Regions from separate parts of the Sporosarcina beigongshangi genome, predicted to be linked through region 2. Evidence: riboswitches for the same ligand, from Rfam matches in the RefSeq annotation. Region 2 holds a riboswitch; each other region holds the start of a gene.

Region 1 (7,623 bases), on a different contig from region 2:
TCCGAATAGTTTAGCATTTGGTAATACGGCATTTTCCAAAAATGTCGCAAACCAACCTGATACGTCTCCACCCTCCTGAGACTTCGCAATAGCACCTGAAACAAATCCATTAATAGCTGCTCCGGCATTTTCACCAGTCCAAGCATCGCTCGTTACTTTGCCCCAACCAGCCGTCAACCATGCATAACCGACATAAAGTCTTATAAATAACCAAATAACTGCTGAACGCGTGTCACTAAATAAAAAACTAGAAAGCGGGTTTTCCGGGATGATAATTGTGCTTTTCTTCAACATAGTATCACTCCTTCTCTTTCTTATATTATACAATAATATTAGTCGATTTCCCATATGTTCACAGTAATGTCTTATTGTTTAGTCCATGCTCATACATATAGAAGACACACTTCTTTAACGTAAATTATAGGTAAATGCTTTTCTAATCGTTATATACATATTTAAATGGGTAGTCTATCTTTAAAAAGATGGATAACGAGTGAAGTTCACACTTGTAAAATCTACTCTATAAGCTGATACTATTATTAGACGTATCACGACAAAATCTTCACACAAAATAATTAATGAGGGGTATTATTAAAATATGGAAGTGATAACTGATTTCTTTAAGAATAAAAGTGTAAAACGGGTCATTATTTTTGCTTTAATTATTTTCATTCTATTTAGCGTAAGAAGTATGATGAATCTCATCTTACTTACATTTATTTTTTCATTTTTAATGAATCGACTTGTTGAATTCACAGTCAAACGAGTTCGATTAAATCGTAAACTTCTCGTTATTCTACTCTATACAACGATTGTCGGCATTCTAACAATCGGACTTGTTAAATACTTACCTCTTATTTCAACGGAAATCAGCCAGCTTATTAAGCAAATTACAAGCTTTTCTATAACACCACATAACAATCCGTTATTGGATTTTGTCGAATCTATCATTTCAAGCGAAAAAATAACTGCCTATTTGGAAAATGGATTTTCATTTTTACTAAAATCCTTCACAGATATTAGTAAAACGAGTGTCCAAGTATTAATTGCCTTGATTTTAAGTTTATTTTTCCTTCTTGAAAAACCACGTTTAATTGAATTCACGGGCAAATTTAAAAATAGTAAGATCGCTCCATTCTATTATGAAATTGAATTTTTCGGAAAAAAGTTTTCACGTACTTTCGGTAAAGTAATAGAGGCACAGTTTATCATCGCACTTGTCAATACAGTTTTATCAGTTATCTTGTTGATGGTACTTGGATTCCCACAAATCGTTGGCTTGGGCATTATGATTTTCTTCTTAGGGCTCATTCCAGTCGCTGGCGTTATTATTTCACTAATACCACTGGCAATCATTGGTTTTACGATTGGCGGATACCTGACTGTCATTTACTTGCTAATCGCCGTCATGGTCATTCATGCAATCGAAGCCTATATCTTGAACCCAAAATTAATGTCGTCTAAAACAGACTTGCCCGTCTTCTACACATTCGTCGTGCTCATTTTCTCTCAAAACTTCTTTGGCGTCTGGGGATTGATTATCGGGATTCCAGTGTTTGTGTTCCTGCTGGACATACTAGATGTCACAGATAAGGAACCCATCAACAAAAAAGACAAGGTAGATTTATAATCCCTTGTCTTTTTTCTTTATTTACTAGTAAGCAGTAAGGGAGAACTACATGTCAAATTCATATGAACCTGCCATTCACTTTCATGAGGTTGATTTTTCGATTGACGATATACATATTTTAAAAAAGATTACGGGGTCTTTTCCAAAAGGGAAAATTACGACACTTGTCGGTCCTTCTGGTGCAGGAAAAACGACATTGCTCAAATTATGCAATGGTCTGATATCCCCGACGTCCGGGACTATTTTTATTGATAATGAACCCATTTCAACTTATCCACCTATCGAATTGCGCCGCCATATTGGCATCGCCCTGCAAAATGCCCCGATGGTTAAAGGGACTGTCTTGCAAAATCTAGCTCTTCCTTTAGAGCTACAAGGTAAGCAATTGACTGAACGAAAAGCCATCGATATTTTGGAAGATGTCGGACTTGATAAACTCTTTTTACAGCAAAAAACAGCTGATTTATCAGGTGGACAACGTCAAAAGGTATCCATTGCTCGTACACTCATCAATCGGTCCAATATTCTATTGTTAGACGAAATTACATCCGCCTTAGACAGAACATCCTTACGTGAAATTGAGGAATTAATCGTCAAAATCAACCGGGAATTCGGTGTAACGATTATTTGGATTACACATAATTTGGAGCAAGCACTGTCCATTGGCGACTACACATGGGTACTCCGAGAAGGGCAAATCGTAGAAGCAGGTGACAGCAATTTGCTACAATCATCGACCAATGATTTCGTTAAACGCTTTGTACAGGGGGATGTTGAATGAGTTATCTGACGCTAGCCATCACTCTAATTTTCGTTGTCATTCCTCTGTCACTATCCAAAACATTACGATTGGGCTTGGAAAAAGATACGATTATCGCAACGTTTCGTTCCATTATCCAATTGTTTGCTGTCGGCTATATTCTTAAATTTGTTTTTGAATCGGATAGCTTGTTATACATCTTTTTAATGGTGACGCTAATGATTGCAGCAGCTACACAAAATGCCCGTAAGAAAGGGCAAGCCATCAAGGGGATTACGTGGAAAATCGCAGTAACACTTATTGTCGTTGAAGTACTGACACAAAGTATTTTACTTGGTTTTCATATCGTACCAGCGACTGCCCAATATATCATTTCAATTAGCGGCATGGTTGTCGGCAACTCTATGGTGCTCGCTATTTTATTTCTCAACCGATTCTCCGCAGAGGTTGAGTCACATCGCGAGGAAACCGAATTGATTTTGTCACTCGGAGGGACGCCAAAGCAAGCCATTCATCGACAGCTCATCACAGCCATTAAATCGAGTATGATTCCAACCATCGAAAGTCAAAAAACGATTGGCTTAGTCCAGCTCCCGGGTATGATGAGCGGACAAATTATTGCAGGTGCAGACCCTGTCCAAGCGGTCCAGTTTCAATTGCTCATTATTTTCCTATTACTAACGACCGCCGCCGTAACGAGTGCATTGCTCGGATTTTTATCCTATCCAACGTTATTCAATCAGCGCATGCAGCTGTTGAGATAAAAACTCCAGCACCTGTACAGAGACTGGAGCTAGATTGGGCAAGAAACTAAAAATCGCCTCTTGTCTTTTTTTTCATAACATGATAGAGTTGGATAAATTAATCTTTTCTAATAATTTCATATTTTATTCTTATCAAGAGAGACGTAGGGAGTGGCCCGATGATGTCTCAGCAACCAGCCTAGAAAGGTATGGTGCTAATTCCAATAGACGATAGCCGTCTTGAAGATAAGAAGATTGACTTCAATATTATTTGAGGGCCCTCTTCTTATAGAGGGTCCTCTTTTTAATTTTATTTTACAGAGATCCCCTCAGCAATTAAAGCCCAGTGTAATTCATTTCAAGTGAAAAGGATGATAAAAAATGACGAGCAAAAGTTTTGAAACACGATTAGTACAGCTAGGAAATAATAGTGATCCGAAAACCGGTGCGGTCAACCCGCCGATTTATTTATCGACGGCCTACAAGCACGATGGACTTGGTCAATCGACTGGCTATGACTACTCTCGGACGAAAAATCCAACACGCTCCATTTTAGAAGAAGGCATTGCGAACTTGGAGGGTGGAGATGCAGGTTTCGCCTGTAGTTCCGGTATGGCTGCGATTCAATTAGTGTTATCCCTGTTCCGTTCAGGCGACGAGTTGATTGGTCCGGAAGACATTTATGGCGGAACATATCGCCTGCTAGACTATTATGCCGACATCTATTCCATTACGACGACGTACACAGATTATAAAGACGTTAAAGAGACCGAGGAATTGATCACAGGGAAAACTAAAGCTCTTTTCATCGAAACACCAACCAATCCGTTGATGCTGGAAATTGATATTGTTCAATACGCGGAACTCGCCAAAAAGCATGATTTGTTGCTCATTGTCGATAACACATTTTATACACCATATTTCCAAAGGCCAATTGAATTCGGTGCTGATATTGTTTTGCATAGTGCAACGAAATACATTGGCGGTCATAATGATGTGCTTGCTGGATTGGTTGTGGCAAAAGGGGAAGAAATTTGTGCCAAACTTAGCTCCAACCATAATGCAATTGGCGCGGTCCTGTCCCCTTTCGATTCATGGTTAGTCGTTCGAGGATTAAAAACACTCCACTTGCGCATGAAACAACATGATAGCAATGCGAAAATCATTGTAGATTATTTACAAAATGAGCCGCTTGTCAAAGATGTGCTGTATCCAGGAAAAGGCGGTATGCTGTCCTTCCGCCTGCAAGAAGGCGAATGGGTTGGACCATTTTTAGAAAACCTGAAACTGATTACATTTGCGGAAAGTCTTGGCGGCGTAGAGAGTTTCATTACGTATCCAACAACTCAAACCCACGCAGATATCCCATTGGAAAAGCGGCTACGTCGTGGCGTCGATGACAAATTGCTACGCTTTTCCGTTGGAGTAGAAGATGCGGATGATTTAATTGCAGATTTAAAGCAAGTATTTGCGACATTACAAAGTGAGGTGCCTCAGCTATGAGTTCACGTGAAGAAAGATTGGAAACAACCATCATTCATGCATCAACACGCGGAGATTTCGAACAAAAAACAGGTGCTGTCAATGTGCCGATTTACTTATCCTCTACGTTCCATCAAGAAAGCTTTGATAAGTTCGGTCCTTATGATTACAGTCGTTCTGGCAATCCAACAAGAGATGCTTTAGAAAAAACAATCGCGGCTTTGGAGGGCGGTGCAAGAGGGCTGGCATTTGCTTCTGGCATTGCTGCTATTTCTTCAGCATTTATGCTGTTGTCTGCTGATGATCATATTGTCATCACTGAAGATGTTTACGGCGGAACATTTCGCTTTGTTACCGAGGTATTGACGAAATTTCGGATTGATCACACCTTTGTAGACTTGGGCGACTTGGAGGCTATTAAACAAGCAATCCAGCCGAATACAAAATTGATTTACATCGAAACACCGTCCAATCCACGTCTGGGCATTACGGATATTGAAGCTGTGGTCAATATTGCAAAAGCGAATAATTGCTTAACATTCCTTGATAATACATTCATGTCGCCGCTTTATCAGCGTCCACTCGATTTAGGTGTAGACGTTGTCCTGCATAGTGCAACGAAGTTTTTATCAGGGCATAGTGATATCATCGCTGGTCTAGCTGTGACAAAGGATGAGGAGCTCGGCAAACGCTTGGCATTTATCCAAAATTCCTTCGGTGCTATTTTAGGTGCGCAAGATTCCTATACACTTATTCAAGGGATTAAAACTTTAGGAGCTCGCTTGACGCAATCAACTGCCTCCGCGACTAAAATCGCCTCCTATTTGGATGAGCATGCACTAGTGGAAGAGGTGTTTTACCCTGGTTTAGCGAGTCACCCAGGACACGTGATTCACGCCAAACAGTCCACAAGTGCAGGCGCAGTATTGTCATTCCGTTTACCAAACAGAGAGACAGCCAAAGCATTTGTGGAAAATGTCAAAATCCCAGTTTTCGCTGTCAGTCTAGGTGGCGTTGAATCGATTCTCTCTTATCCAGCACAAATGTCTCACGCTGCGATGCCAAAAGCTGAACGGGAAAAACGTGGTATTACAGATGGTCTGCTACGCTTCTCAGTTGGACTTGAGCATGTCGATGACTTGATTGCTGATTTTGATCAAGCCTTACGGATTGCGGAGAGACTAGTAACAACAAAAACCTCATCATAAACCAACAACGCCCCTTGTAAATGGATGATCCATTCACAAGGGGCGTTGCTTATGCTTGATAAAACTCAAAATGATTGCGTTTTTCCTTGGCCTTGTACAAAGCTTTGTCAGCATTGTCCATCAATGTTGCCACATCAGCACCGTCTGCTGGATACATCGCAATACCAATACTGGATGTCGCGAACACTTTTTGTCCTGCAATTACATAGGGCTCACTAAAATGCTTCAACATTCTACTCACAATTTTTTCTACTTTTGAGGGATTCATATCTTGTAATAATATAAGAAATTCATCGCCACCAATTCGACCTACTGCATCCATACTACGAATATTGTCTCTCATTCTGCCTGCAAATTGGATAAGCAGTTCATCTCCCACGGCATGTCCTAGTGAATCATTTATGGACTTGAATTTATCTAAATCGAGATATAACACCGCAAAGATATCCTTTTGTTCAACGGCTATTTCTAATGCCTCAATGAACGTGCTTCTATTGACAACCCCTGTCATCGGGTCATAGGTAGCCATATAGGTCAGCTGATCCTCATAGTATTTCCGAACCGTTATATCTCGCAATATAGCCTGAATAACCCTCTCTCCCCCATGCTGAACAGGGATTGCAATCATTTCTACCCATATTGTTGTACCATCAAATCGAACAAATTTTTCAATCATCGGGTCCGTTTTCACCGCTTCTAAACTCTTCAACGCGTCAATGACACGACTCCTATCTTCCCCGTCCTTCGGTTCAATGAAATCCCAGATAGCCTTGCCAATGAGCTGATCCTCATTTTTAGCACCAAGAAGTTTAATAGCTTCTGGATTAACAAAGGTCAATGCATCATCACTTTGCACTAATATCGCATCCGGAGAATACTCGACCAATGTTCGGTAACAGCTTTCTGCAACGGTCAATTGATGCTGCGTTTGCTTTTCCTTCGTGATGTCTTTATACATCGCTACTGCCAACACATCTTCATTATTAATAGCACGGTAGGAGGCCAACACATCCTTCACGGTGCCGTCCTTATGCTTGCGCTTTGTTTCAAAATAATGCGTGCTCTCCCCACTTCTCAAAACATCGAGTTGCTTCTGATGATCTTCTTGTGTAAAGTCATCCATGAAAAATGGCGGTCTTGAAACCCCTTCAATTTCCTCTAAACTCCAACCTAAAATGTCCTGTAGGGCAGGGTTCGCTTGAATAATTGCACCATCTTTGCGTAATATAAAAATAGCATCATTGGTATTTTCCCAAATGAGTTGATACTCATCGATTGTTGGATTTACACCTATCCCTAAATTCGTTAGTTCGTCCATAATACTCCCCCCATATTCAACTTATAAACTATTATAATTCAAAACATGTTTGGAAGCAGTGCAGAGTGATTATAAAAGAGAGTGCTGAATTACTCGGCACTCTCTTTTCGATAGACATTATGACCATGTCGGCTTTATCAATAAACAACACTACCCGCTTGTTTTGGCTCTTTTGTCACACCAGCATCCACTTTTTCATGAATATATTCCGTTAAATCAACCGTCATATCATAACGTATAAACGGTGTAATCAAATAGATACCATGGAAATGTTCCAAAGCAACGTCAATCAATTCCTTTGCAACGGCTATGCCCTCTCGCGTAGACTGTTCACGGTCTCCCGCAAACAGCCCCATTCTTGCCCGAACTTCATCTGTCAGCTTAATACCCGGCACTTCATTGTGAAGAAACTCTGCATTTTGTGATGACGTCAACGGCATAATACCGATATAAATCGGAGCTTCGATATGCTTTGTTGCTTC
Region 2 (7,623 bases):
CGCGCGACTACCAATAACCGTAATCCCCACAGAGATGTGGGGATTTTTCTATGGAATCGATACTCTGTAATGGAGTGATAGTCGCTTTGTTTTCCTAAAGGTAGTCGAGTTTGGTAGCTAGGTAGTTCAGTTTTGTCATAAGGTAATTGAGTTTGCGGAAAAGGTAGTCCGGTTTCCGCAGGGTAGTCGAGTTTGGCGGATAGGTAGCTCAGTTCTGCTAGAGGGTAGTTGGGTTTGTAGAAAGGGTAGTACAGTTTTCTAAAGGTAGCTATCAGTAAACCTAATTCGCTCATTAGCATATGCATTGTTGAATGCGAATGACGCAGTCACGAGTCTGGCATTTTCCCTCCGCTCTAGTTGCTCGCCCGTTTGTCCTCTTTCTTTTGACATGTAATAGAAGGAGGAGGTGAGAGTATGATGCAACATGGACAGTGGAACTCTAACCAGATGCAGGGAATGTGTGGGTGTAATCGGATGCATGGTCAGTGCAATTGTAATCAAATGCGACCAAGCAACCAAATGCAGCCAATTGTGTGTCCAACACAGTATAGATGTCACGATACGTTTGTACCGCGTGAAGTTCCTGTTATTCATCCAATAGTCAACGTGAACCGTCAGCATACCGTGGTAGTGCCGCGTAACTATGTGACGGAAACGACTAGAACAGTGCCGGGCTCAACAGTATTCGCTAGACCTGGTCAGCAGTTTGGTGGCGGTTTTGGAGGACCTGGTCCAGGATTTGGTCCAGGTTTCGGACCGGGCTTTGGTGGTCCTGGTCCTGGTTTTGGCGGATTCGGACGTGGATTTGGCCGATAACAATGGAGATAAATGAGTCATACATGTGATGTTCTCGCCAGCTCTTAGCATTTTGGAATCAAAGACGAGTAGAACCTTTGAAAAAGTTAAAAAGAGGCGTTCTCGTCAGTCGGTAAATCGATTGATGAGACACCTCTTTTTTAATTAATCCACATTAAAATATCTTGCATCTGGATGGGCAAAAACAATTGCAGAAACCGATGCTTCTGGCTCCATCATGAATTCCTCTGTTAGATGGACGCCGATATCTTCCGGTTTTAACAGTTTGAATAATTTAGCTTGGTCTTCCAGATTCGGACATGCAGGGTAGCCGAATGAGAAGCGTTGTCCCGTATATTTTGCCGCAAAGCGGTCGAGCATTGTAAAGTCCGTTGCATCTGGAGTGCCCAAGTGGTCGCGCATTTCTTGGTGAATTCGTTCTGCAAATCCTTCTGCAAGTTCAAGTGCAGTTGCTTGGAAAGCGTGACTCTCCAAGAACTTGCCTTCTTCTTTAAATTTATTAGCAAAATCTCGAACGCCGTGCCCTGCCGTCACTTGCATGAAGCCGACATAATCCATCACACCACTAGAGACTGGTTTCAAATAGTCAGCTAGGCAAAGGAATGGCTCTTTGCTTTGACGTGGGAATGTGAAGCGTTCAATTTCTGTTTTTGCATCTTCTGGATCGTACACAATGACATCATCGCCATCGGATTGTGCCGGGAAAAATTGATAGAGTCCAGAAGCAGATAAATTATCCGACTCCAAAAATTCAGTGACCATTTCATGCAGTTCCACAGCGCGTGGCTCTTTATTTTCAAGCATTTTATTGACATTGCCACGTAGACCAAGATGGTGGCCAATTAATGTCCGCATGTTGACGTATGGATAGAGATGCTTAATAGAATAATCTTTTTGAATGCGGCGACGCAAGTCCTTTGGAACTTGGACAGGGACATCTTCGCGCACGGTTTTAACAGGTCGTGGCGCAATCTCTTCCGCATCTGGATTGGCTGCTTTTTTCGCGGCTTTAATGGCATCATTTTCCGCTCGTTTTTCACGTTGTTCATCCAATTCGATGAGCAAAGCTGCTTTTTCGTCCTTATCTTGAAGACGATTCGCCAATTCAAGTCCGAACATCGCATCTTTAGCATATAGCACTGGACCGTCATACTCTGCGGCGATTTTTGTGTCCGTAAATCGGCGGGTCAGTGCAGCCCCACCAACCATAATCGGCAAATCAATGCCTGCTGCTTTAAAGTCTTGAGCGGTGATGACCATTTGTTGTGCAGATTTAACGAGTAGTCCAGACAAGCCGATAATATCGGGCTTTTCTTTGCGAATGACGTCAATTAGTGTTGAAGGTGTTACTTTAATACCGATATCGACAACTGTAAAACCGTTGTTGCTTAAGATAATCTCTACTAAGTTTTTCCCGATATCATGGACATCGCCTTTAACAGTCGCCAAAACAATTTTCCCTTTACCTGTGTCACCCTCAGCTTTATCCATGAATTGCTCGAGGAACGCCACGGATGCTTTCATTACGCCAGCGCTTTGTAGTACTTCGGCAACAATTAGTTTGTTCGTATTGAATAAATGTCCAACCTCGGCCATTCCATCCATTAAAGGTCCATTGATGATGTCGAGGGGCGCATCATACATCTTAAGAGCAGCTTCTAAGTCAGGGATTAAGCCCTCTTTTGTACCTTCGACTATATAATAGCTCAGGCGTTCAGGAACGGTTTTCGGGATATCGTCCTCTGTTTTCTCTTTTTTCTTGCCCCGATAAAAATTAGTGAACTCGGCAAGTGTTTCATCCGTTGTATTGAATAGTAAATCATTGGCCATGTTAATTTCCGCTTCGGGGATAGAAGCATAACGCTCTAGTTTCTCCGTATTGACGATTGCGTAGTCAAGCCCTGCCTGTGTACAGTGATATAAATACACAGCATTCAATACTTCACGACCGACAGGAGGAAGACCGAATGATACGTTACTGACACCGAGAATTGTCAGTGCGCGTGGCATTTTTTCTTTAATGAGACGAATGCCTTCAATTGTTTCTACGGCAGATCCGATGTATTGCTCGTCTCCTGTGCCGACTGGGAAAACAAGTGGATCGAAAATAATATCTTCCGGCGCAAGTCCCCATTTATTGACGAGAAGGTCATAGGAACGCTGTGCAACTTCGAGTTTTCGTTCACGCGTAACCGCCATTCCGGGTTCGTCGATTGTTCCAACAACGACAGCTGCCCCGAACTTTTTGACCAGTGGCAGTACAGCATCGTAGCGGTCTTCACCGTCCTCCAAGTTAATGGAGTTAATGATCACTTTCCCTTGTGAATATTTTAAAGCCTCTTCAATTACCTTCTCGTCTGTGGAATCAATGACGAGAGGCACTTTCACTTTTTTGACGACTTCCTTCATGAATTTCGTGACATCCTCTAGCTCGTCGCGATCTGGATTAGCTAGACAAATATCGATGACGTGTGCGCCACCTTTTACTTGTGCACGCGCAATTTCGGATGCTTCTTCAAATTTGCCATCAACGATCAGCTGTTTGAATTTCCGAGAACCTATGACGTTTGTTCGTTCGCCGATTAATAGCGGACGCATAGAGTCGTCATACAACAAAGGCTCAATGCCTGATATAGCATGACCATGAACAGTTTCGGGACCTTGACGAGGTTTTTTATCAGCTACGACTTCACGAATAGCACGGATATGCTCAGGTGTTGTTCCGCAACAGCCGCCAACAATATTTAACCAACCTTTATCAGCAAAGCCTTGTAGTTTTTTAGAGAGAGACTCAGGTGATTCGTGATAATGACCTTCCTCGTCTGGGAGACCAGCATTTGGATAACAACTGACATAGCTAGTTGCTAACTCTGATAGCGAACGGAGATGATCTGTCATGAACTCTGGACCTGTTGCACAGTTCAGACCAACAGATAGAGGTTTTATATGCTCGATTGAAATATAAAATGACTCGATGCTTTGACCTGCTAATGTCGTCCCCATAGGTTCAATTGTCCCGGAAATCATCACGGGCAATTCTTTCCCTGTTTCTTCAAATGCACGCTTTATACCGAGTGTGCCAGCTTTGACATTCAGCATATCCTGGCTCGTTTCCATCAATAGCAAATCGCAGCCACCTTCAATCAATGCTTTTGCTTGTATGTAAAAGTCATTGGTTAAACCATCAAATGTAGCTCCTCCTGTAACAGATAATGTTTTTGTCGTTGGTCCCATTGCACCTGCAACGAAACGCGGCCATTCAGGAGTAGAAAAGTCTTCCGCACACTTTTTAGCAAGCTGTGCAGCATGGAAGTTAATATCATGTGCTTGTTCACCTAAATCATAGTCATCCAAAACGATTGGCGTACCACCAAATGTATTCGTCGAAATAATATCTGCCCCAGCCTCTAAATATTCACGATGAATGCGATCTAGGACATCGGGTTTTACAATATTTAAATACTCATTACAGCCATCGTATTCTTCGCCGCCGAAATCCTCGGGAGAAAGGTTGGCGTTTTGTAGCATGGTCCCCATCGCGCCATCCATAATGAGTATTCTTTTCTGTAGTTGTTCTTCAATAGGATGTTTCGGCATCGCAAATCACTCTCTTTCTTTCCGTCAAGTATTTTGTAGCTTTTAAGAAAATAAAAAAAGCCTTCAAAAGAAGGCTTTACGAGTATACGTAGGTGTCCCTTCTCATCTTCAGGATCATGGATAGATCCCACTGGAATTAGCACCAGTCCTTTCGGCAGGTTGCTGAAGCTTCATAGGGCCAGTTCCCTCTGCTTCTCTTGATAAGAATATAGTATGCAGTTGTAGTAAACTTTTTCGTCAATGAAGTATTGATCGAATAATTGAAATCATCATAACGTTATAATTTGCTTCCGTCAAGTCGTCCTTTGCAGAATGCTAGAAATTCTGTGGTAAGATGGAGATAATATGATAAACAGAAGGTGAACGAGTTGAGAGCTTTTACATATATTATTCCGATCATGATGATTGTTGGGACAGTTAGTATTATGATGTTGAATAAAAGTCACCAAGGTGTTCCACCTATGTCTCGCATTTATATTACGTTAGGTGCGATGGCTGTCAGTGGGATTTTAACTTATTTTTTATTTCCAAAAGACGAAGAAAAGAATAAATGACAAGAAATCGCTAGCGAATTTTGCTAGCGTTTTTTCATATAAACACGAATCAATTTCATAAAAAGTGAAACGATTCCATCGTTTAAACGTATAAAAGCTATGGAAAAAATCTTAGTAATAGAAAAGAGTGTTTTAGATGGTTAATTTACTTATCTTCTCAATCATTACAGGGGTTGTGTCTAGTTTAATTATTGTCCCGTTTGTGTTGAACACAAAGGAGACGAAAGTGGCTGTCCCGTTTAACAAGGTTGCGGCAATGGCAAGCACTGCTGTGTTAAGCACAATCATCGTGTTTGTCTTTTATTATCTAACCAATATGGATCGCAACTGGACGTCTTTATGGGGGCCGTTGCTCGTAGTGACTTTATTAGGTGCGGTTGTTGCGGGGAGTAAAGATCGCAAACTGAAGATCGTTTTATTTTTAGGGGCTTTAGCGTTTGGCGTCTATATTCTGAGCGCGCCATTATTCAATGCCAATGAAAAATATAAGGCAGTTGAAATGGATCAGCAGGTAGAAATCAAAGCGTTTGATGAAACAAAAACACCGGCAAGCGTACCGCCGAAGTTTGCGCGCAATAAGATGAAAAAAGCGTTCGGCCAAGTGCCGAATACGAGTTATTATGAACTTGGTAATCTGCAAATTCAAAAAGTAGGCGAGGATTTTGTCTACATCGCACCTGTTGAATTTTCGGGTCTTTTCAAATGGTGGACTGGGAAAACGACACCAGGCTATTTCACGATGAGTGCGACTGATTCGGCAGACAATCCGAAATTCGTGAAGGCTGAAATGGCTTATACGCCGTCGTCCTATTTCCATAAGCAAGTAGAGCGTCATATGCGGATGGAAATGCCACATCTTATTTTCTACGGGGATGTCCAGCTGGAAATTGATGATGAGGGGAAACCGCATTATATTCGCACATACGGGAACTTTATTTCAGCACGTGACGGCTTTGATGTACAAGGGGTAGTTGTAGCGGATCCGGCAACAGGTGATATGAAGCAATATGCACTTGTGGATGTACCAGCATTTATTGACGGTGCAGTTTCTCCTGAGGCGGTTAGCCTGCAAAACAGTTATTTTGGTAACTACATTCATGGATTCTGGAACTCGGTATTCGGGAAAAAAGATGTGAAACTGCCTTCGGATGAAGGAACGGAAGCGAATGTGAGTCCAATTTTCGACGAAAATGGTCATATGTATTATTTCACTGATTTTACAAGTCCGAAAGAGGGTGTCGATTCGATGCTTGGTTATGCCTTAACGGATGGTCGGACGGGTGAAGCGACGTATTACACGGGCAATCTGGAAGAGTCCTACATGGATTCGCAAGGTGCTCTTCAAATTATTGAAAAGAAATTTATCGAAAAGAAATGGTCTGGTGAAATGCCTGTACTGTACAACTTTTACGGGGAAGCGAGTTGGTTAACGCCGGTGCTCGATTCGAATGGCTTCTTGCAAAATTACTTCATCGTATCTGCTGCGAATCCGGAAATATCGGTGTATGGAAATACTCCGAACGAAGCGCTGAAATTGTATAAAACGGCACTTCAACGCGGAGGAAGTACTGTCGATGGTAGTTCGGGCGCTGAAGAGGCACAAGCGTCGGTGACTGTCGTACGTGTTTTCAAGGAGCGTGTCGGTGACTTTACGGTAGTGTCGTTTTTGGCTGCCGATGGACGGAACTTTAGCGTGTCGTCTGAAACAGTGCCACTTGCTATTTATATCCAAGAGGGCGATCAATTGGCGATTACGTATATAGAGACAGGTGAGTTATTCTTACCAGTGAAAGCATTGACAAATAGCAGTATGAAATAGTATGTAACGGAGTACAGGGGAATTTCTCTTGTGCTCTGTTTTTAATTGGATGATTAAATGTCACTTATTCACGCCGATACTGCTGAAGTATAGTGCTTTTCAATTGCAGATTAATCGGTGCGTCATGTACAATTAAGTCAAAGATAGTCAAAGTCAACGGCTTATCACCCGGATGAAAGAGGTGAGGACATGCGAAATATTTCTGACATTATAGAAGGTTATTTAAAGGCCATAATCGAAGAAGAACAGAAAGGTGCAATTGTCATTAAGCGCAGCGAAGTTGCAGAGAAATTCCAATGCGTTCCTTCTCAAATCAATTATGTGATTAAAACCCGTTTTACGGTTGAACGTGGGTACGCGGTTGAATCGAAGCGCGGTGGCGGTGGATATATTCGGATTTTTCGAGTGCAGACCAATTCGCGTAAAGAATTGATTGAACATATTTTAGAAGGAATTCGAACGGGAGTCTCCTTTACAATGGCTGAAGATATTGTTTATCGGTTGATGGAGGAGGATGTCATATCGGAGCGTGAATCGAGGCTTATTTTAGCCGCAGTCGATCGTGCAACACTCTATCAGCCGCTTCCAGAACGTGATATTCTTCGGGCTCGCATTTTACAGGCGATGCTCGTAACGCTTATTTATGAGCAACTAGATTGAATGCCAATTTAACTACAATGAGGTGATTGTGTGATATGTGAAAATTGTAAGGAACGACCAGCCTCCGTCATTATTACGCAGGAAAGTGTAGCCGGTTTGGTGGAGCGTCATTTATGTGATAAATGTGCTTTCCAAACACAGGCATTCCACTTCGACCCAAACCAGGAACCATTGTCC
Region 3 (7,623 bases), on a different contig from region 2:
TATTTCTGCGCCACGATGTTTCGAAATTGAGCAGAGACTACGTGAAGAGTGCGATATTCCAGTTTTTCATGACGATCAACACGGCACCGCAATTGTCGTTGGTGCAGGTTTATTAAATGCTTTAAAAGTCGTCAATAAAGACATACAATTGGCTAAAATTGTAGTCAACGGCGCTGGGGCAGCTGGGATTGCAATTACAAAACTTCTACTTACAATTGGATTTGAACAAATTACCGTTTGTGATTCACAGGGCGTCATTTATAAAGAACGACCAAATGGCATGAATTCCACCAAACATGAAATTGCTGCTCTAACAAATCCTGATGGCCTTACAGGCTCTCTGCAAGATGCTATGGCTGGTGCAGATGTGTTCATAGGGGTTTCAGTTGCTAATTTATTGACGAAGGAGCTCATTGCTTGTATGAATGATAACCCTATTATCTTTGGTCTTGCTAATCCAAATCCAGAACTGTCTCCTGACAAAGCGCAGGATTACGGAGTTCGCATTATCGCAACAGGACGATCTGATCATCCAAATCAAGTGAATAATGTTCTTGCCTTTCCGGGTATCTTTCGCGGTGCTCTCAATGTCCGTGCAAGGGAGATAAATGAAAGCATGAAATTGGCCGCAACCTATGCCATTGCTTCATTGATTGACGAATCTGACCTACGGGACGATTACATCATTCCCGACCCTTTCGATGAGCGGGTTGTAAAAGTTGTGGCAGAGGCAGTTAGTAAAGCTGCGATTGAGTCAGGCGCTTCCACCATTAAAGAGTATGCTATCTTATAACTCCAAATTAGAAAAGCGTCATCAATACGATTCAGACCGCATTGATGACGCTTTTTCTCTACTTATTCTCTTTGGCTCCCAAATCGACATGAAGACTTCCATCTGTTTGTATTTCAGCATAAAATACATGTTCAACTTTACCGATACCTTGTTTTTTCAGCTGTTCATACACCCACTCTTCCGTTAAATTGAGCTCGGCCAAATTCTTTTTAACAATTTTCCCATCAGATATGATTTCAGATGGAATATATTTGGGCTCAGGTGCCGGGGCATTGACATCTTTTTTTGTCGCAGGCTCCTGACCAGCTTTCTTCAAAACACTCAAATTCCCGTTCGTTTCCAGTATTGCATATTGAACATCCTTAATAGAGAAAATGTTTTGTTCCCGCAACATCATGTTTAAGTCACTCAAATGGAGTCGTGACTTTTTCATTGCATCCTCAATGAGTTTCCCCTCAAACATAACAATCGTCGGCTTGTCATCTAGTAGTATGCGGGCTTTCCTTGACTTAAGCGCGATATAGCTCATGAGTAACGTTAATAGCGCCCACCAAATCATTGCAATAATCCCATCCACAAACGGTGTTTCGTTTTGTCCTGCAATTTCTGCTGCTATTGAACCAATTGTAATGCCCGTTACATAATGGAAAAATGTTAGCTGGGAAATCTGTTTTTTCCCCATTACCCTTGCCATAATAAGTAAAACGATAAATGCAAGTGTTGTCCTCAGTAACGTTTCCCAAAAATGGATCTTCGATAATTCATCCATAACCATAAGTAGCCACACTCCCGTCATTTAGAAAGTGTTCCACTATTGCTTGGTGGCTATACATGGAGATAATAGGGAGATTGGTACTGCAGGTCCCGACAGAAAAGCCACAACGGTATCGCTTACCGCTGTAGCTCTCCTAGTCAATCCAATTTCACTCTAAGAATGACTCCTGTATTTGCATCAATTTTCACTTCGTACTTCTGTCCCTCTGCTGTTCTAATATCAATTTCATAGATTAACATTCCATCATCGTAGTCTAATTCCGCTTTTACAACCTGACCTGGCACACGTTGTAAGGCAATCGCCATCGCCTGATCCATCGTAATCCTGCGGTATTGTGGGTTTTGCCAATGGTTTGCCCAGTATTGATCTTGGCGCTCATGGTTTTGATGCGTCACCTATTCCCCTCCTATTCAAAGTTCATGCAGTCTTTTACATTCTATTCAGGCTGGGGAAAGATGTGACTTGGCTCTGTTGTTAATCATGATAATGAATGGTATTTAACACGTCTGTTGATTAACCATTTACTTGCATAAATCGCCGGTAAATAAAGGCTTGAAAATCATTTTTTTCACTAAATCGTTTCTGGTTCGCTCTCGGCAAACTATTCACGACATCATTACCAAGGAGGAATTGCAGTTCATTCCTCCCCCGCGGTGGTTAATGTATCTAGAAATGACTTTGTCATTTCTAGATACATTATTTTCGGTCATTTTGTTGTGAATAGTTGCCTGTCGCGTACCTACACTGTTTAAGTGAAAAATGCAGTTGTTTGAGAAGAAAAGAATAGATGACTTTCTATTGAGGCTGTAAGTGCCCGAAGATGAAATTTCGGGCACTCTTACACGTTGAACAAGGTATTCTCACTTTACTTTTAGCAAGTTTTATCAGAAGGTGACACTACCTAAAATAACAGTGGAAAAGACCATAGTAGAAGATTCAGCCGCCAAAATTGTATCTTTGGCGGCCCTCTCCAGTTAAAAAGCCCTCTATTCCCTTGTCTCCAAAAGCATTAGCACTTTGTGTATCTATGTTTTTGTAGAGTAACGGATGAACGACCACAATACGATTACCGAACAGAATGTGTAGGATGCGACGAAGTCGTATCCTACACATAAAATATCTCGGCTATTGTTATAGAAGTCATTCAATCCAGAGCGAGACAAAAGAAAACTTTACACAGAGTACCTAGTGTTTGATTAAGTTATTTTTTGGTTAATCAACAGACGTGGGTATTTAAAAATATAAGTTATGCATTCCACTCATGCTCTAATATGCCGTAAAGGAATGAATCTCGCCAGCTATCTTTATTAAGTAGGTTTTCACGAAGGCATCCCTCTTTCACCATCCCGACTTTCTCCAGCACTTTTACAGAAGCACTATTACGTGGGTCACAGGTTGCATAGATTCGGTGCAGGTTTAATTCTTGAAAACCAAAATTTATGAGTAAATGAGCTACCTCAGTTGCATATCCTTGCCCCCAATAATCAGGGTGAAAGATGTAGCCAATTTCTCCTTCGCGGTTAACAATATCTCTGATATTTATTTCTCCCGAACCTATCATTACAGCTGTATTCTTTTCAAAAACTGCAAAGACAAAACGACTGCGGGGCTTTTTCTTTGCATCCTCTTGTACTGCTTCCAAAAAAAGCAAGGTTTCCTCTTTGGTGTTTGGTCCCCACGGTTGGTATCGGGAGACTATTTCCATAGATGCATATCTATGTACACTAGGCCAATCGTCTTTCACTAATTCCCTCAATTGAACCCTATTTTTTGATTGCTGTTTATCCATGTACACCATTCCTTTCTTTTATATTTAAACAAAGAAGCACAAAGTACATGAATTGTACCTAGTGCTTTCCAATAATAAAGTCCATTTTCTTGTAGTCGATTTCCACTTCAATCAGAACTTCTTTGTTTCTCCTCAGACTTTGGATTCATCAAAAAACGCGTCATTGGCTGTTCTGGGTTCGTCAATAATTTTGCTAAATATGAAGCCGTCACCGTATAGCTGTTTTCTATTTTTTCTGTCAGAAAATTAGTTCGCTCATAAAGAACTCCGCGAAGATGATCCAATTGCCTAGCCATTTTATCTGTCAAACCTTCTTGATTGTCCAGTCTACTAATGACGACTTTTTGGGCATCCCCTTGCTGTAAAATTTGTTTGGATAATTGTTGTTGGTGGTCCATATGTTCATTCATTTTAGTGGCCATCTCTTTCGATGACTCGCTGATTTGCATCCTGAATACTTGTTCCAGCACCTGTTCATCCACTAACATTTGATGCAGTTCTTGCTGTTGATCATCGAGTTGCCTCAACGATTTCATGACATTATTTTTAAATTGCTCATGCTGAAAATCAATTTTTTGTAGTTCATTTAAACGATTACGGATTGTAGTTAATTGATTGGACTGTACCTTTTTTTGTTGTTGTAAAAGCATCTCAAGATCGCCTATATGACGATGAAGCGAAGCGTTTTCTTCATGCTGCTCTTGCATCCATTGCGTTAACGAATCTATTCTTGAATAACTTTGGTTTATCTCCACAAGATTTGCTTCATTGTTGAAAACATCCGAATGACTTTGAATGTTAATAAATAACCCCATTTACCTAAGCCCCCTTGTCGTACTATCTTATGCAAATGTCGGCAAGGCGGTTATCATGTTGTTACTCCCAGACAAAAGGTGTTTCTTGATAGACATAGTAATTCAACCAGTTTGAGAAGAGCAGATGAGTATGTGAACGCCATGTATTTAGTGGCTCTTCGCTCGGATCATCGTTCGGGAAATAGTTCACTGGCAGATCAATGTCGATACCTTTTTGTAGATCACGCGCATACTCTTCAGCAAGCGTCGTTGCATCGTATTCAAAATGACCCGTAATCATAATATGTTTATTATCGTTAGAAATGATAATGAATGCACCCGCTTCATCAGACTTTGCAAGTAGGTGTAAACGGGGATCATTTTCAATTTCCTCCACTGAAACAGCTGTATAACGTGAATGCGGCACTCTAAATTCATCGTTAAATCCGCGTGCTAAATTGATTGTCGGATCAGATAGACGATGCGTAAATACACCTGAGCATTTCTTCGACAAATCAAACTTATCAATACCGTAATGGTGATACAATGCCGCTTGTGCACCCCAACAAATATGCAGTACTGACGTCACATGAGATTTTGTCCAGTCCATAATCTCCTTCATTTCGTCCCAATAATTCACATCTTCAAATTGTAGATGTTCGATTGGCGCACCTGTAATAATCATGCCGTCAAAACGACGATGCTTAACATGCCCAAAAGTTGTATAAAATTTATCTAAGTGCGACTTGCTAACATTTTTCGATTCATGAGTAGCCATATTCATAAATGTCACATCTACTTGCAACGGTGTATTACCTAATAAGCGAAGAAGTTGTAACTCTGTACGTTCTTTTTCTGGCATTAAATTCAAAATAATAATATTTATCGGTCGAATATCTTGGGAAGTTGCACGCTCCTCATCCATGATAAATATTTTTTCCTTTTTCAATAATTCTCCGGCTGGCAATTGTTTAGGTATGTTAATTGGCATAACTCATCTCTCCTTTTTGGATTTACTATGTATGTTAAATGGGTAAAAAGAAAAACCTTCTTTTCTATATGACAAGAAAAGAGGGTTTGCTTTAGGCTCTCAGTTCTTATCTCTCAAGACAAAAAGTCCTGTTGGAGGTAGCACCTTTCTGACAACGTCAGAGGTTGCTGAAGCTTCAATGGGCCATATCCCTCAGCTTCTCTTGATAAGAGTATTCAGTTTGTTTCTATTATACGCTTTAACTTTATATTGTAAACAGTCTTTTTACTTTTCTTGATAATTGTAAGTAGCAGCTTCCGTCCAATTTCACAGAATAAAATCATCGCTTCGAGCCATATTAACTTCGTACTACATGTTTGAAAGGAGATTTTTCATGGGAAGAGATAACAAACAAGGTAGCACCAACAATTCGCGTTCATTACCCCAAACGCCGAAAAGGCAAAAAATTCAACCGGGCGATATGAAAGAAGAAATGGCACGTGAGTTTGAAGAATTGAGCAATCTCGTTCCAAAGCGGGAACGCATGAATCCAAACGAACGGAAAAGAAAGTGACACATTTTTTTGCGAGGATAGCACCTAACTTACCATGAAAAAGACGGTACCCCGCGCAGCAATGATGCTCGTGCGGGGTATTCTTTATTGTCAGCTTATATGACGGCTTCGCTTAATTCTTTCGTCATTTGTTCAACCAAATCAGGCCTTCCATGAAATTGGGCAGGTGTATTTTGAAAAAGCTCTATACGCCATACATCGTTTTCTTTCACCGCAATTAGTGTTTGATGCGCATTCAGTTGTGGGTTTAGTTCCGTTGTTCCAGGCGGTATCATTCCGACGATTGCACGTAATCGTACAACTTCAGTAGTAAAAAGTCTTACATCTTTAACAACACTAATGAATGGAGGAGTTGGATGATCCGCAAATATCGGGTACACATGTGCAAAAATATTGTCACGACCAATTACTTGGCTCCCGTCAAATCCAATTAGCTCTCCTTGCATTGTAAATTGATCTGCCATTTCTTGTGCCTGACGATTGTTCCATGCTTGTATTAAGCTTTGATAAAGGGCTTTGATTTCATTTACTTGTGGTGATTCCATGTTTTTCTCCACCTAATTTCTAAATTCTTTTATTCTTCCTCGCAAGCAATTCATTACTTCTTGATGGGTCTTTTTCAGGGTCGTCAGATTTGTACTTTCGCTTTCAGCTAACTATATATATATTTCATCAATATTATTTCTTAAATCCGAAATAGGTCGTATTTCCATCATTGGACTTCCCCCTCATAATCGCTTGGAATGCTACCTTCCTTTTCTACATCTACAGTCCAAGAAATGATTGTCGTGCTATCGCGGACATTATGCTTTTCAATCTCCTTCAACATCAGTGAAATACTTTCATCAAGTGCTTCTACATTCAACGCTTCGACCAAGTTTTGCGGATTGGCATAAGGTTCACCTGGACATTCTACCAAGCCATCTGTTGTCATGAAAATGTGATTTGTCCCTTTTCTCAATTCCCTTGTCCCAGATGTATAGCATGGAACGGTTTTTTCAAATGTATTCACTTGCCCGATCCACTCGAAGAACTGCCTTTGATTCAGTTGAAATTGGTTGAGGGCCATTAATTCTGGATGCAATAGATAGACCAAGCAATCTCCGACGGAAAACCACCATATATAGTTATCTTTCCGTACGACGACAAGACAAGCCGTTTCTCCTGTGACATTTCTACATGCAGCCAAAAGTTCATCGGATTGAAAAATTTCAAGCAGCTTGTCTTCCAATTTCTTAAAATTTGGAGGACCGTCCAATGATAAAATCGCTGACAAGCCTTCTCTATGCTGTTCAAATGTATGAATGACAAGTTCCGCGCTTTCAGCACTTTTATGTGCATCGAGAATAGCTGCGAATTCCCAATCATCAGTTTGCCAGACCATACAAGCGTCCTCATTCTTTGTTTGACCCGCTGATGAATTACCACCAAAACGTCCGACTGCCACACGATTCATCCACCGAACATCACGCTCATCAACAAATGCTTTTTCACTTCCAACCCAAGAGAAATTATTCATGACGATGCGTTTCCAAATAGGATTTGATTCGTTTGAAATAATATTCTTCCATTCCATTCACTACCTTTTCTTCAATACTGAAATTGCACCTCTACTGTAGCGTTAATCACGATTTCCCCTTGTTCAATCGGTGTAGATCCTCTCATTTCTTTTGCCGCAAACATTCGAGTTGCCACAGATTCAGCCCTATGCCCTTCGACAATTTTAATCGGCGTAGGGTCAATCTGAAGTTGCATCGTATCAGCTATTGTTTGCGCTTTTGCTAAAGCATTCTTTAAAGCTAAACTCAATGCTCGTTGATAGTATAATTGTTCATCCCCAACCGTGAATTGAATGTTTGATACATTATTCACACCGTTTTGAACGGCAACATCTATCACATTTCCGACCTGTTGGATGTTAGTCGTTT
Region 4 (7,623 bases), on a different contig from region 2:
ATGCTTAAGCATGCTGGTTTAACCGAAGATGATGTCGAATTCGTACTCATGGGAGACTTCGGCAGTATGCTAGGGGCAATTAATGGAGAAACAATCGATGCCGCACTCAATATTGAGCCGCTTATCGCACAAGGTGTTGATCAAGGTTTCCATGTCCGATTTGGTGATACAACTGACTATGCGCCAGAATCTCAAATTGCAATGGTGCTCGGCTCTCCCCAATTTATGTCTGAGGAGCAGGATGTTTCATTACGGTTCATGTCTGCCTACTTGAAAGGTGTTCGTGATTATAACGATGCCTTTATTAAAGACGTTGGTAAAGACGAAGTGGTCGAAATTATGACGAAGCATACGGCATTGAAAGACCCTGCACTTTGGGATAAAGTGAACGTTACTGGACTTGATCCAGACGGAAAAATGTTCATTGAAGACATTAAAAAGCAGTACGATACGTATAAAGCGAACGGCGCGATTCGTGGAGATGTCGATTTAAATAAAGCGATTGACACATCGATTACGGAGAAAGCAGTCGAAACCATTGGGGAATATGAACGTTAGGAAATAAAAAATTGCCTGTACCTTTGATTAGGTAACGGGCAATTTCTTTTTTGTAATAGCAGTTTGAAAGCTATGTAGTGCCATTCCAGCAATGATGACGCCAATCCCCACGAGTGCAATTGGGCCGGGAAGTGCAATCCCGATAATAATCATTTCACCAATCATTGCAAAAATGAGCTCGGTCGATTGAGTGGCTTCAACTGCAGCAAGTTTTCCTTGGTCATTCCTCGCAAGATCAGTCGCCATGAAAAATAACGTCGTGGCGATGACACCTGAGCTGACGGCAACGATGAATGATTGACTGAGCTGGCTGATGGAAGGGGGACCAACTGTCATGAATGCATAGATGGCCACACCAACCCAAACAGGCATTGTCATAAGTGTCATCCCAAGAACACGCTGAAATGTATCAAGCCGTCCTCCTAGCAACTCCATCATCTTTCGATTTCCAAGTGGATAGGCAAACGCAGCGACGATAACGGGAATGATGCCGAGCCACAACGTTCGAATATCAACACTTTGAGCATGTGGGATTTGAATGAACACAACGCCGACAAGAATAATAAGTGAAATACAAAGTGAAATAGCAGGAACCTTCTGTCGGATTTTCTGCTCCCCGGACTTCGTTTTGACGATAATTGTAAAAAGCGGCGCAAGTAAAACACCGGCCACAATCGTTAATTGCCAAGTGCCAGCAAGAAGCCAGCCTGGACTATACGCTGCTGCATATGTAAGTGGCGCATAAAATAAAACAAAAGCCACCACGCTCCAAATAAAGAATGGTGCAGGTGTTGCAATCATTTCTTTTTTCGTATCGCTAAGCCCTTTACGATAAGCGACAATGGCAATCAAAAATGGAACCATAAAGAAATATCGGAGGGAAGAGCTCCAAAGCCAGCTTCCCCCCGATAATTCCATCGTTCGATTTAAGATGAATGTCACTGCGAAAAACAAAGAGGCTAGAATTCCAATCCAAATCTCCCTCATACGCTATACCCCTTACTTATGCACGTTGTTCGAATAATTTCACTGCTTCAATGATCACATTCGTTGCCTTGACCATATTATCGACGGAAATATATTCGAATTTGCCGTGGTAGTTTTCACCGCCAGTGAAAATATTCGGCGTCGGCATGCCCATATAGGACAGCTGCGATCCGTCTGTACCGCCTCTAATTGGTACGATATTTGGCTCAACATCGATGTTTTTGAAAGCATCGGCCATAATATCGACAATCTCCATGACTGGCTCAATTTTTTCGCCCATATTGAAATATTGGTCTTCAATTTTAAGGGTAACGCTGTGCGCCCCGTATTCCTTTTTCAATCGGTTCACTGTGTCCAGCATTAGCTGTTTGCGTGCTGCAAATGTTTCGCGATCAAAATAACGGATAATATAGCTAAGTGTTGTTTCTTCCGTGTCCCCACTGATATTCATAAGATGGACAAATCCTTCATAGCCGTCTGTTTTCTCAGGAATTTCATCTGCCGGCATGGCAACCTGGAATTTGTTGGCGATTAGGATGGAGTTCACCATTTTATTTTTAGCAGAACCCGGGTGAACACTGACGCCGTGGAAAGTTACTTTCGCACCAGCTGCATTGAAGCTCTCATACTGCAGTTCACCAAGTGGACCACCATCCATTGTGTAAGCATACTTTGCGCCAAATTTTTCAACGTCAAATTTATGAGGCCCACGACCAATTTCTTCGTCCGGTGTAAAGGCAATACGTAGCTTGCCATGCTTAATGTCTGGATTGGCGATCAAATATTCCATTGCCGTTACGATTTCAGCAATCCCAGCTTTATTATCAGCACCGAGAAGCGTTGTGCCATCTGTCGTAATGAGGGTGTGCCCAATGTAGTTTTTTAATTCTGGGAAGTCATTCACTGTCATGACTGTATTAACATTCAGCCGTATGTCAGTGCCATCATAATGGTCGATGCGCTGTGGTTTGACGTTTTTCCCTGTATAATCGGTTGCTGTGTCGACATGTGCAAGAAATCCGATGACAGGAATGTCACGCTCCGTATTGGCAGGAAGTGTCGCAAACAAATAGCCGTTGTCATCTAGCGTGATGTCTTCCAATCCAATGTCTGCGAGTTCTTTTTGCAACTCATGAAGCAGGTCCCATTGTCCAGCTGTAGATGGAGTTGACGAGCTAGTGGCATCCGATTGCGTGTCGATTTTTGCGTATCGTACAAGGCGATCAATTAATGTCTCTTTCATTTCCGAAAATACCTCCTATGATAACGATCTGATACAACTATCTTATCAGATTGTTCCGGTTTACGGAATACTTTACAACACGACTACCGATACTCGCTGCAATGAAAACCTGCGCAGCATAATAGGATATCATGACAAGTGCATCACGATGCGGAATGGCCTGAACAAATCGGTCAATCGCAAGTACAGAATCAGAAAAAATGAAGAGTAGCGCGCCGATAATGGATAGTGGCATGCGTGTACGAATCGCCATCCAGCCCATTGTTGTAATGGCACAAATATAAGCGATAATAGCAATGCCAAGTACAGTTTGCCCAGTTGTGAATTGCGATCCAGCGAGCCAAATGGCCATACCTGTTCCATAAAGAATAAGTAGAATAGCGGCCCAAATGGGCATAGGTTTTCGAGCCATATGACGAAATGCAACAATATAAAAAACATGTCCAATGAAAAATGTAACGAGTCCAATCATGAACCAATAGAGAACGCCGTCTGCAATCATGCAGACAAAAAGCCCCATAGTAACAATCTGTTTATATGTACGAGAAAATAATGATCTTGTTGTCAGTGCAAACAGAAGGATAAGTGCCATTGGAATTAGCTTCATGAAAATCTTAAAGCCAACTGGATCTGATGGAATGAGGAAGATATAGATGGCTCCCGTAATCACAATGGCAGTGAGTAATAATTTTTGAATCATTCGTGCAACCCCTTTCCCTAATACCTTTCGAGAAATAGGAAAGAAAATCCTGCCTGGATGATAGGATTCTGTTGAGAAGTAGCTGCGTATTCAATTTAGGTAGTCGAGTTTGCGTCAGAGGGATCCAGTTTGCCCAATTGGTAGCTTCGGTTTGCTCCAAACCTTTCCAAAATAAAAAATTGCCTACCACTAGAAAAATTTCCCGGTGGTAGGCAGTTAAAAAATCGTCAGACGACTGAATAGTTCTTGTGTGCAACAACAGTTAGATTGGATGCGGCCCCAATGAGTTCAGCATCCTTTGAAGAAATCTCCACAATGACAGAGTTTTCGAGAATTTTAAAAATCGTACCATTTACTTCATGGTCGTTACGGACAAACGAAATCTTTTCATCGATTCTGCGCGCTGCGACAAAATCCGATACATCTTTTTCCTTACGTGGAAAAGCCATTCGAATTCCCCCTAGTGTTTATTTTCATCTTTGCCCTTTATAAAGTAAAAAATGCTTAGGTTAAATCCTAAGCGAGGCATAAAAGACGAAACACAACTCAACGAAAATGATAGATCACAAGTTGTCTATTAACTAGTATACCATATTTTGACGGAATTTGCAGGAATGTCGATTCCAACAGGATTTCGAGCGTATCTCATTACGTTGTCGATGATTGAAATATAGATTTTTCATCGACAATCATTTCTTTTTAAACACCGCTGAAACTCGCTTCTCACTACCTACTTTCATCCGTTGGAAGTTCTCGATATGCTTCCAAATCGCAAGCATGAATAATACAATTGCAATGACAATGGGCCAGTAGCCTTCTGACCAAAATGCTAGGGTCAAGAATGTCACGTATAACATCAAAACGCCAAACACCAGAAAGTTAGTCGTAAGTGCAACGACAACCAACAAGGCAAATCCAACGAGCCCGAAACGCCAATCGAGAGCGAGTAATACGCCGATGACCGTAGCAGTTCCTTTGCCACCGTTGAACTGCATGTAAAACGGAAAGTTATGTCCGGCAACAGTTGCGGCACCTACCAAAAATAGTAGTAATGCGACATCATCAGCAGGTAATCCCGCATTCCCTGAAAAAAAGTGTACAAGCAGCACAGCAAGTGCACCTTTCCCGATATCAATCGCCGCCACAAGCGCACCAAACTTTTTCCCCAAGACAATCGTAGCGTTCGAAGCACCGGCATTTTTGACCCCAGTTTCTTTTAAATTAACACCTGAAATCTTCGTTGCAACAACCGAACCATGTAAGCATCCGATTAAATATCCGCACAGTAGCACCGCTATAACCCACAGCCACATACTAATTCCCCCAAACTAGTGATTATCCAATCCCCAAGCTTTGTTGGGAAGACTCTTTATGTCAACATCTATAATGATAACATTATAGAGTAAATACAAGTTTCAGAAAAATTTTTCAATAAACACTTGACATTGTATTGAGAATTCGCCTATACTACTTCACAAGATGGAAAACTAAATCAATCAAACTCTTATCAAGAGCGGCGGAGGGACTAGGCCCTGCGATGCCCGGCAACCGGCAAGTGACTAACTTGCACAGGTGCTACTTCCTACAGATTCGTGTAAGCGGTCTGAAAGATAAGAGGAGGAATAAGCGAAAGCGTAACCCTCTTCTTAGCGTTAAGCGAAGGGGGTTATTTTTTATTCCTGATTTATCCCCGACGCCTCCGCACTTATCCAAAAAATATCCATCTAAAAAACTTCTGGAGGTAATGACAATGACAAAACTTCAACCCGAAACACTTCTTCTACATGGTGGCCAAGAGCCGGATCCGGTAACAGGATCACGCGCGGTGCCGATTCACAGAACAACCTCTTTCGTATTCCGTGACACGGAGCATGCACAAAATTTATTTGCTTTGAAGGAAGCCGGCAATATTTATTCTCGTATTATGAATCCAACGGTCGATGTTTTTGAAAAGCGCGTTGCTTTATTAGAAGGTGGAGCGGCAGCAGTTGCTCTATCTTCAGGAATGGCAGCTATTGCGTTTTCGATTTTAAATATCGCAGGTGCTGGAGATGAAATCGTAGCAGCAAGTAATTTGTACGGAGGTACTTATAATTTATTCGCGGTATCACTTCCACGCTACGGCATCAACGTGAAGTTTGTGGATGCGACGGACCCTGAAAACTTCCGTGCAGCCATTACAGATAAAACAAAGGCGATTTTCGCTGAAACAATTGGTAACCCAAGCCTTCATGTGCTCGATATTGAAGCAGTTGCAAACATCGCACACGACAATGGGCTTCCACTACTCATCGATAATACATTCCCATCACCGTATGGCTCGAATCCTATCGACTTTGGCGCAGACGTTGTCATTCATTCTGCAACGAAATGGATTGGTGGACACGGGACATCTATCGGTGGTGTGGCAATCGATGCTGGTAAATTTGACTGGACACAAGGACGATTCCCTGGCTTTACGGAGCCAGATGAAACGTATCATGGAATCCGTTATGGTATTGACGCGGCAGGTGCAGCATTTGCTACGAAACTTCGTGTTCAAGCACTGCGTGACTTCGGTCCATGCTTGAGCCCAGACAATGCATTTGCTTTCCTACAAGGGCTTGAAACATTGCATTTACGTGTGGAAAAGCATAATGCCAATGCGCTTAAAGTGGCAGATTATTTGAAACAGCATCCGTCAGTGGAGTGGGTAACGTACACGGGTCAGGAAGACCATCCATCGGCTGCCAATGCGAAAAAATATTTGAAAAACGGCTTTGGATCGATTATCGTCTTCGGTATTAAGGGTGGGCGTGAAGCGGGTCGTAATTTGATAGATAATGTTAACATTTGGTCGCATGTTGCCAACGTTGGGGATGCGAAATCACTCATTATTCACCCGGCTTCAACAACGCATCAGCAGCTATCGGCAGAGGGGCTTGAAAAAGCAGGCGTCAAAGAAGAATTGATTCGCCTATCAGTTGGACTGGAAGCGGTAGAAGATATTATCGCAGACCTTGCACAGGCCATTGAGAAGGCAGTACCAGTAACAGCATGACCTTAACTTCTATCTAGCAGGATTTTTACCCTCCCGCTGATTAGTAAGCAATTCATGGAGGTGGCGGTATGTCGTCAATCAAAGTCGCTATACTCGGTTTTGGCACTGTAGGCGAAGGAATTTATAGGATTTTGAATGAAAGAAAAGAAGACATTCAGCAAGAAACGGGTCATACGATTGACATCGTGTCTATTCTCGTACGTGATACGTCGAAAGAACGATTGGCAACACCAGAAACAAAGTTCACAGATGATGTCCAAGAGATTTTGTCGAATCCCGCTATTGATGTCATATTTGAAGCAATTGTTGGTGAAGAACCGGCATTCCGCTATTTAACAGAAGCAATTGACAAGGGCATTCATGTCATTACGGCCAATAAAACGATGTTTGCAAAGCGTGGTCAGGAACTTGCCAGACACGCGGAATCTCGTGACGTTCAAGCGCGATATGAGGCGACAACAGCAGGTGGCGTTCCAATTATCCGGACGATTACGAGCTTGTTGCCAGCAGATCGTGTACGGCGTATTCGCGGAATTTTGAATGGTACATCGAATTTTATCCTCACGAAAATGCGTGAGGAGGAAGTATCATTCGAAGTAGCATTGAAAGAAGCGCAAGCGCTAGGCTATGCGGAAGCAGATCCAACGGATGATATCGGTGGTAAAGATGCGTTCCGCAAACTGATGATTTTAAGCGGCTTGGCATTCGGCAGCCAGCCAGATTGGCAAGATGTTCCGATTGTTGGCATCGACGAGGTAACGATTGAAGGTGTGAAGGATGCGGCAGCGGGGAATCTCCGCTATCGCCATGTTGCTGACATTATAGTAGATGACAGTGGAATGTTGTCCGGCAGTGTTGGTCCTGTACTTATCGGTGCGGATCACCCGTTGTACAGCGTTGATGGGGTAGACAATGCAATTATTGTAGACACAGACCATCTCGGTTCGTTGACACTTATTGGTCCTGGCGCGGGTATGTATCCAACCGGCAGCGCAATGGTTGGCGACTTTTTGCAGATTATAGGGAAACGTCAAGCAGTAGTCGTCACAAGTTGAAAATAAAACGAACCGTCGAAGGGGATTAGCCTTTGACGGT

The links. A riboswitch is a leader RNA that binds a small molecule or an ion and turns the genes downstream of it on or off. The one in region 2 is predicted to bind S-adenosylmethionine.
Region 1: another riboswitch for S-adenosylmethionine. It lies ahead of R2B77_RS15430 (methionine biosynthesis PLP-dependent protein); the one in region 2 lies ahead of metH (methionine synthase).
Region 3: another riboswitch for S-adenosylmethionine. It lies ahead of metA (homoserine O-acetyltransferase MetA); the one in region 2 lies ahead of metH (methionine synthase).
Region 4: another riboswitch for S-adenosylmethionine. It lies ahead of R2B77_RS05145 (O-acetylhomoserine aminocarboxypropyltransferase/cysteine synthase family protein); the one in region 2 lies ahead of metH (methionine synthase).

What each region holds. Positions count from the first base shown of each region.
Region 1 covers NZ_JAWLIR010000041.1:30,939-38,561, reverse strand. Annotated here, with positions in the region: gene R2B77_RS15450 (DoxX family membrane protein) at 1-294, opposite strand, end outside; gene R2B77_RS15445 (AI-2E family transporter) at 599-1,630, shown strand; gene R2B77_RS15440 (ABC transporter ATP-binding protein) at 1,680-2,411, shown strand; gene R2B77_RS15435 (ABC transporter permease) at 2,408-3,154, shown strand; SAM riboswitch class I at 3,281-3,386, shown strand; gene R2B77_RS15430 (methionine biosynthesis PLP-dependent protein) at 3,515-4,636, shown strand; gene metC (cystathionine beta-lyase) at 4,633-5,823, shown strand; gene R2B77_RS15420 (diguanylate cyclase domain-containing protein) at 5,873-7,141, opposite strand; gene R2B77_RS15415 (bifunctional homocysteine S-methyltransferase/methylenetetrahydrofolate reductase) at 7,279-7,623, opposite strand, start outside.
Region 2 covers NZ_JAWLIR010000031.1:59,161-66,783, reverse strand. Annotated here, with positions in the region: gene R2B77_RS13750 (hypothetical protein) at 1-17, shown strand, start outside; gene R2B77_RS13745 (hypothetical protein) at 415-816, shown strand; gene metH (methionine synthase) at 961-4,413, opposite strand; SAM riboswitch class I at 4,513-4,620, opposite strand; gene R2B77_RS13735 (hypothetical protein) at 4,782-4,967, shown strand; gene R2B77_RS13730 (hypothetical protein) at 5,104-6,786, shown strand; gene R2B77_RS13725 (CtsR family transcriptional regulator) at 6,976-7,446, shown strand; gene R2B77_RS13720 (UvrB/UvrC motif-containing protein) at 7,477-7,623, shown strand, end outside.
Region 3 covers NZ_JAWLIR010000008.1:112,602-120,224, forward strand. Annotated here, with positions in the region: gene R2B77_RS06390 (NAD(P)-dependent malic enzyme) at 1-793, shown strand, start outside; gene R2B77_RS06395 (YetF domain-containing protein) at 852-1,562, opposite strand; gene R2B77_RS06400 (PepSY domain-containing protein) at 1,706-1,963, opposite strand; gene R2B77_RS06405 (GNAT family N-acetyltransferase) at 2,815-3,357, opposite strand; gene R2B77_RS06410 (hypothetical protein) at 3,465-4,172, opposite strand; gene metA (homoserine O-acetyltransferase MetA) at 4,234-5,142, opposite strand; SAM riboswitch class I at 5,246-5,354, opposite strand; gene R2B77_RS06420 (hypothetical protein) at 5,516-5,695, shown strand; gene R2B77_RS06425 (SgcJ/EcaC family oxidoreductase) at 5,791-6,240, opposite strand; gene R2B77_RS06430 (protein phosphatase 2C domain-containing protein) at 6,408-7,271, opposite strand; gene R2B77_RS06435 (SIMPL domain-containing protein) at 7,286-7,623, opposite strand, start outside.
Region 4 covers NZ_JAWLIR010000006.1:136,369-143,991, forward strand. Annotated here, with positions in the region: gene R2B77_RS05115 (ABC transporter substrate-binding protein) at 1-558, shown strand, start outside; gene R2B77_RS05120 (DMT family transporter) at 586-1,545, opposite strand; gene pepT (peptidase T) at 1,562-2,788, opposite strand; gene R2B77_RS05130 (lysoplasmalogenase) at 2,826-3,488, opposite strand; gene R2B77_RS05135 (DUF2187 family protein) at 3,716-3,937, opposite strand; gene R2B77_RS05140 (glycerol-3-phosphate acyltransferase) at 4,178-4,801, opposite strand; SAM riboswitch class I at 4,990-5,105, shown strand; gene R2B77_RS05145 (O-acetylhomoserine aminocarboxypropyltransferase/cysteine synthase family protein) at 5,239-6,528, shown strand; gene R2B77_RS05150 (homoserine dehydrogenase) at 6,597-7,583, shown strand.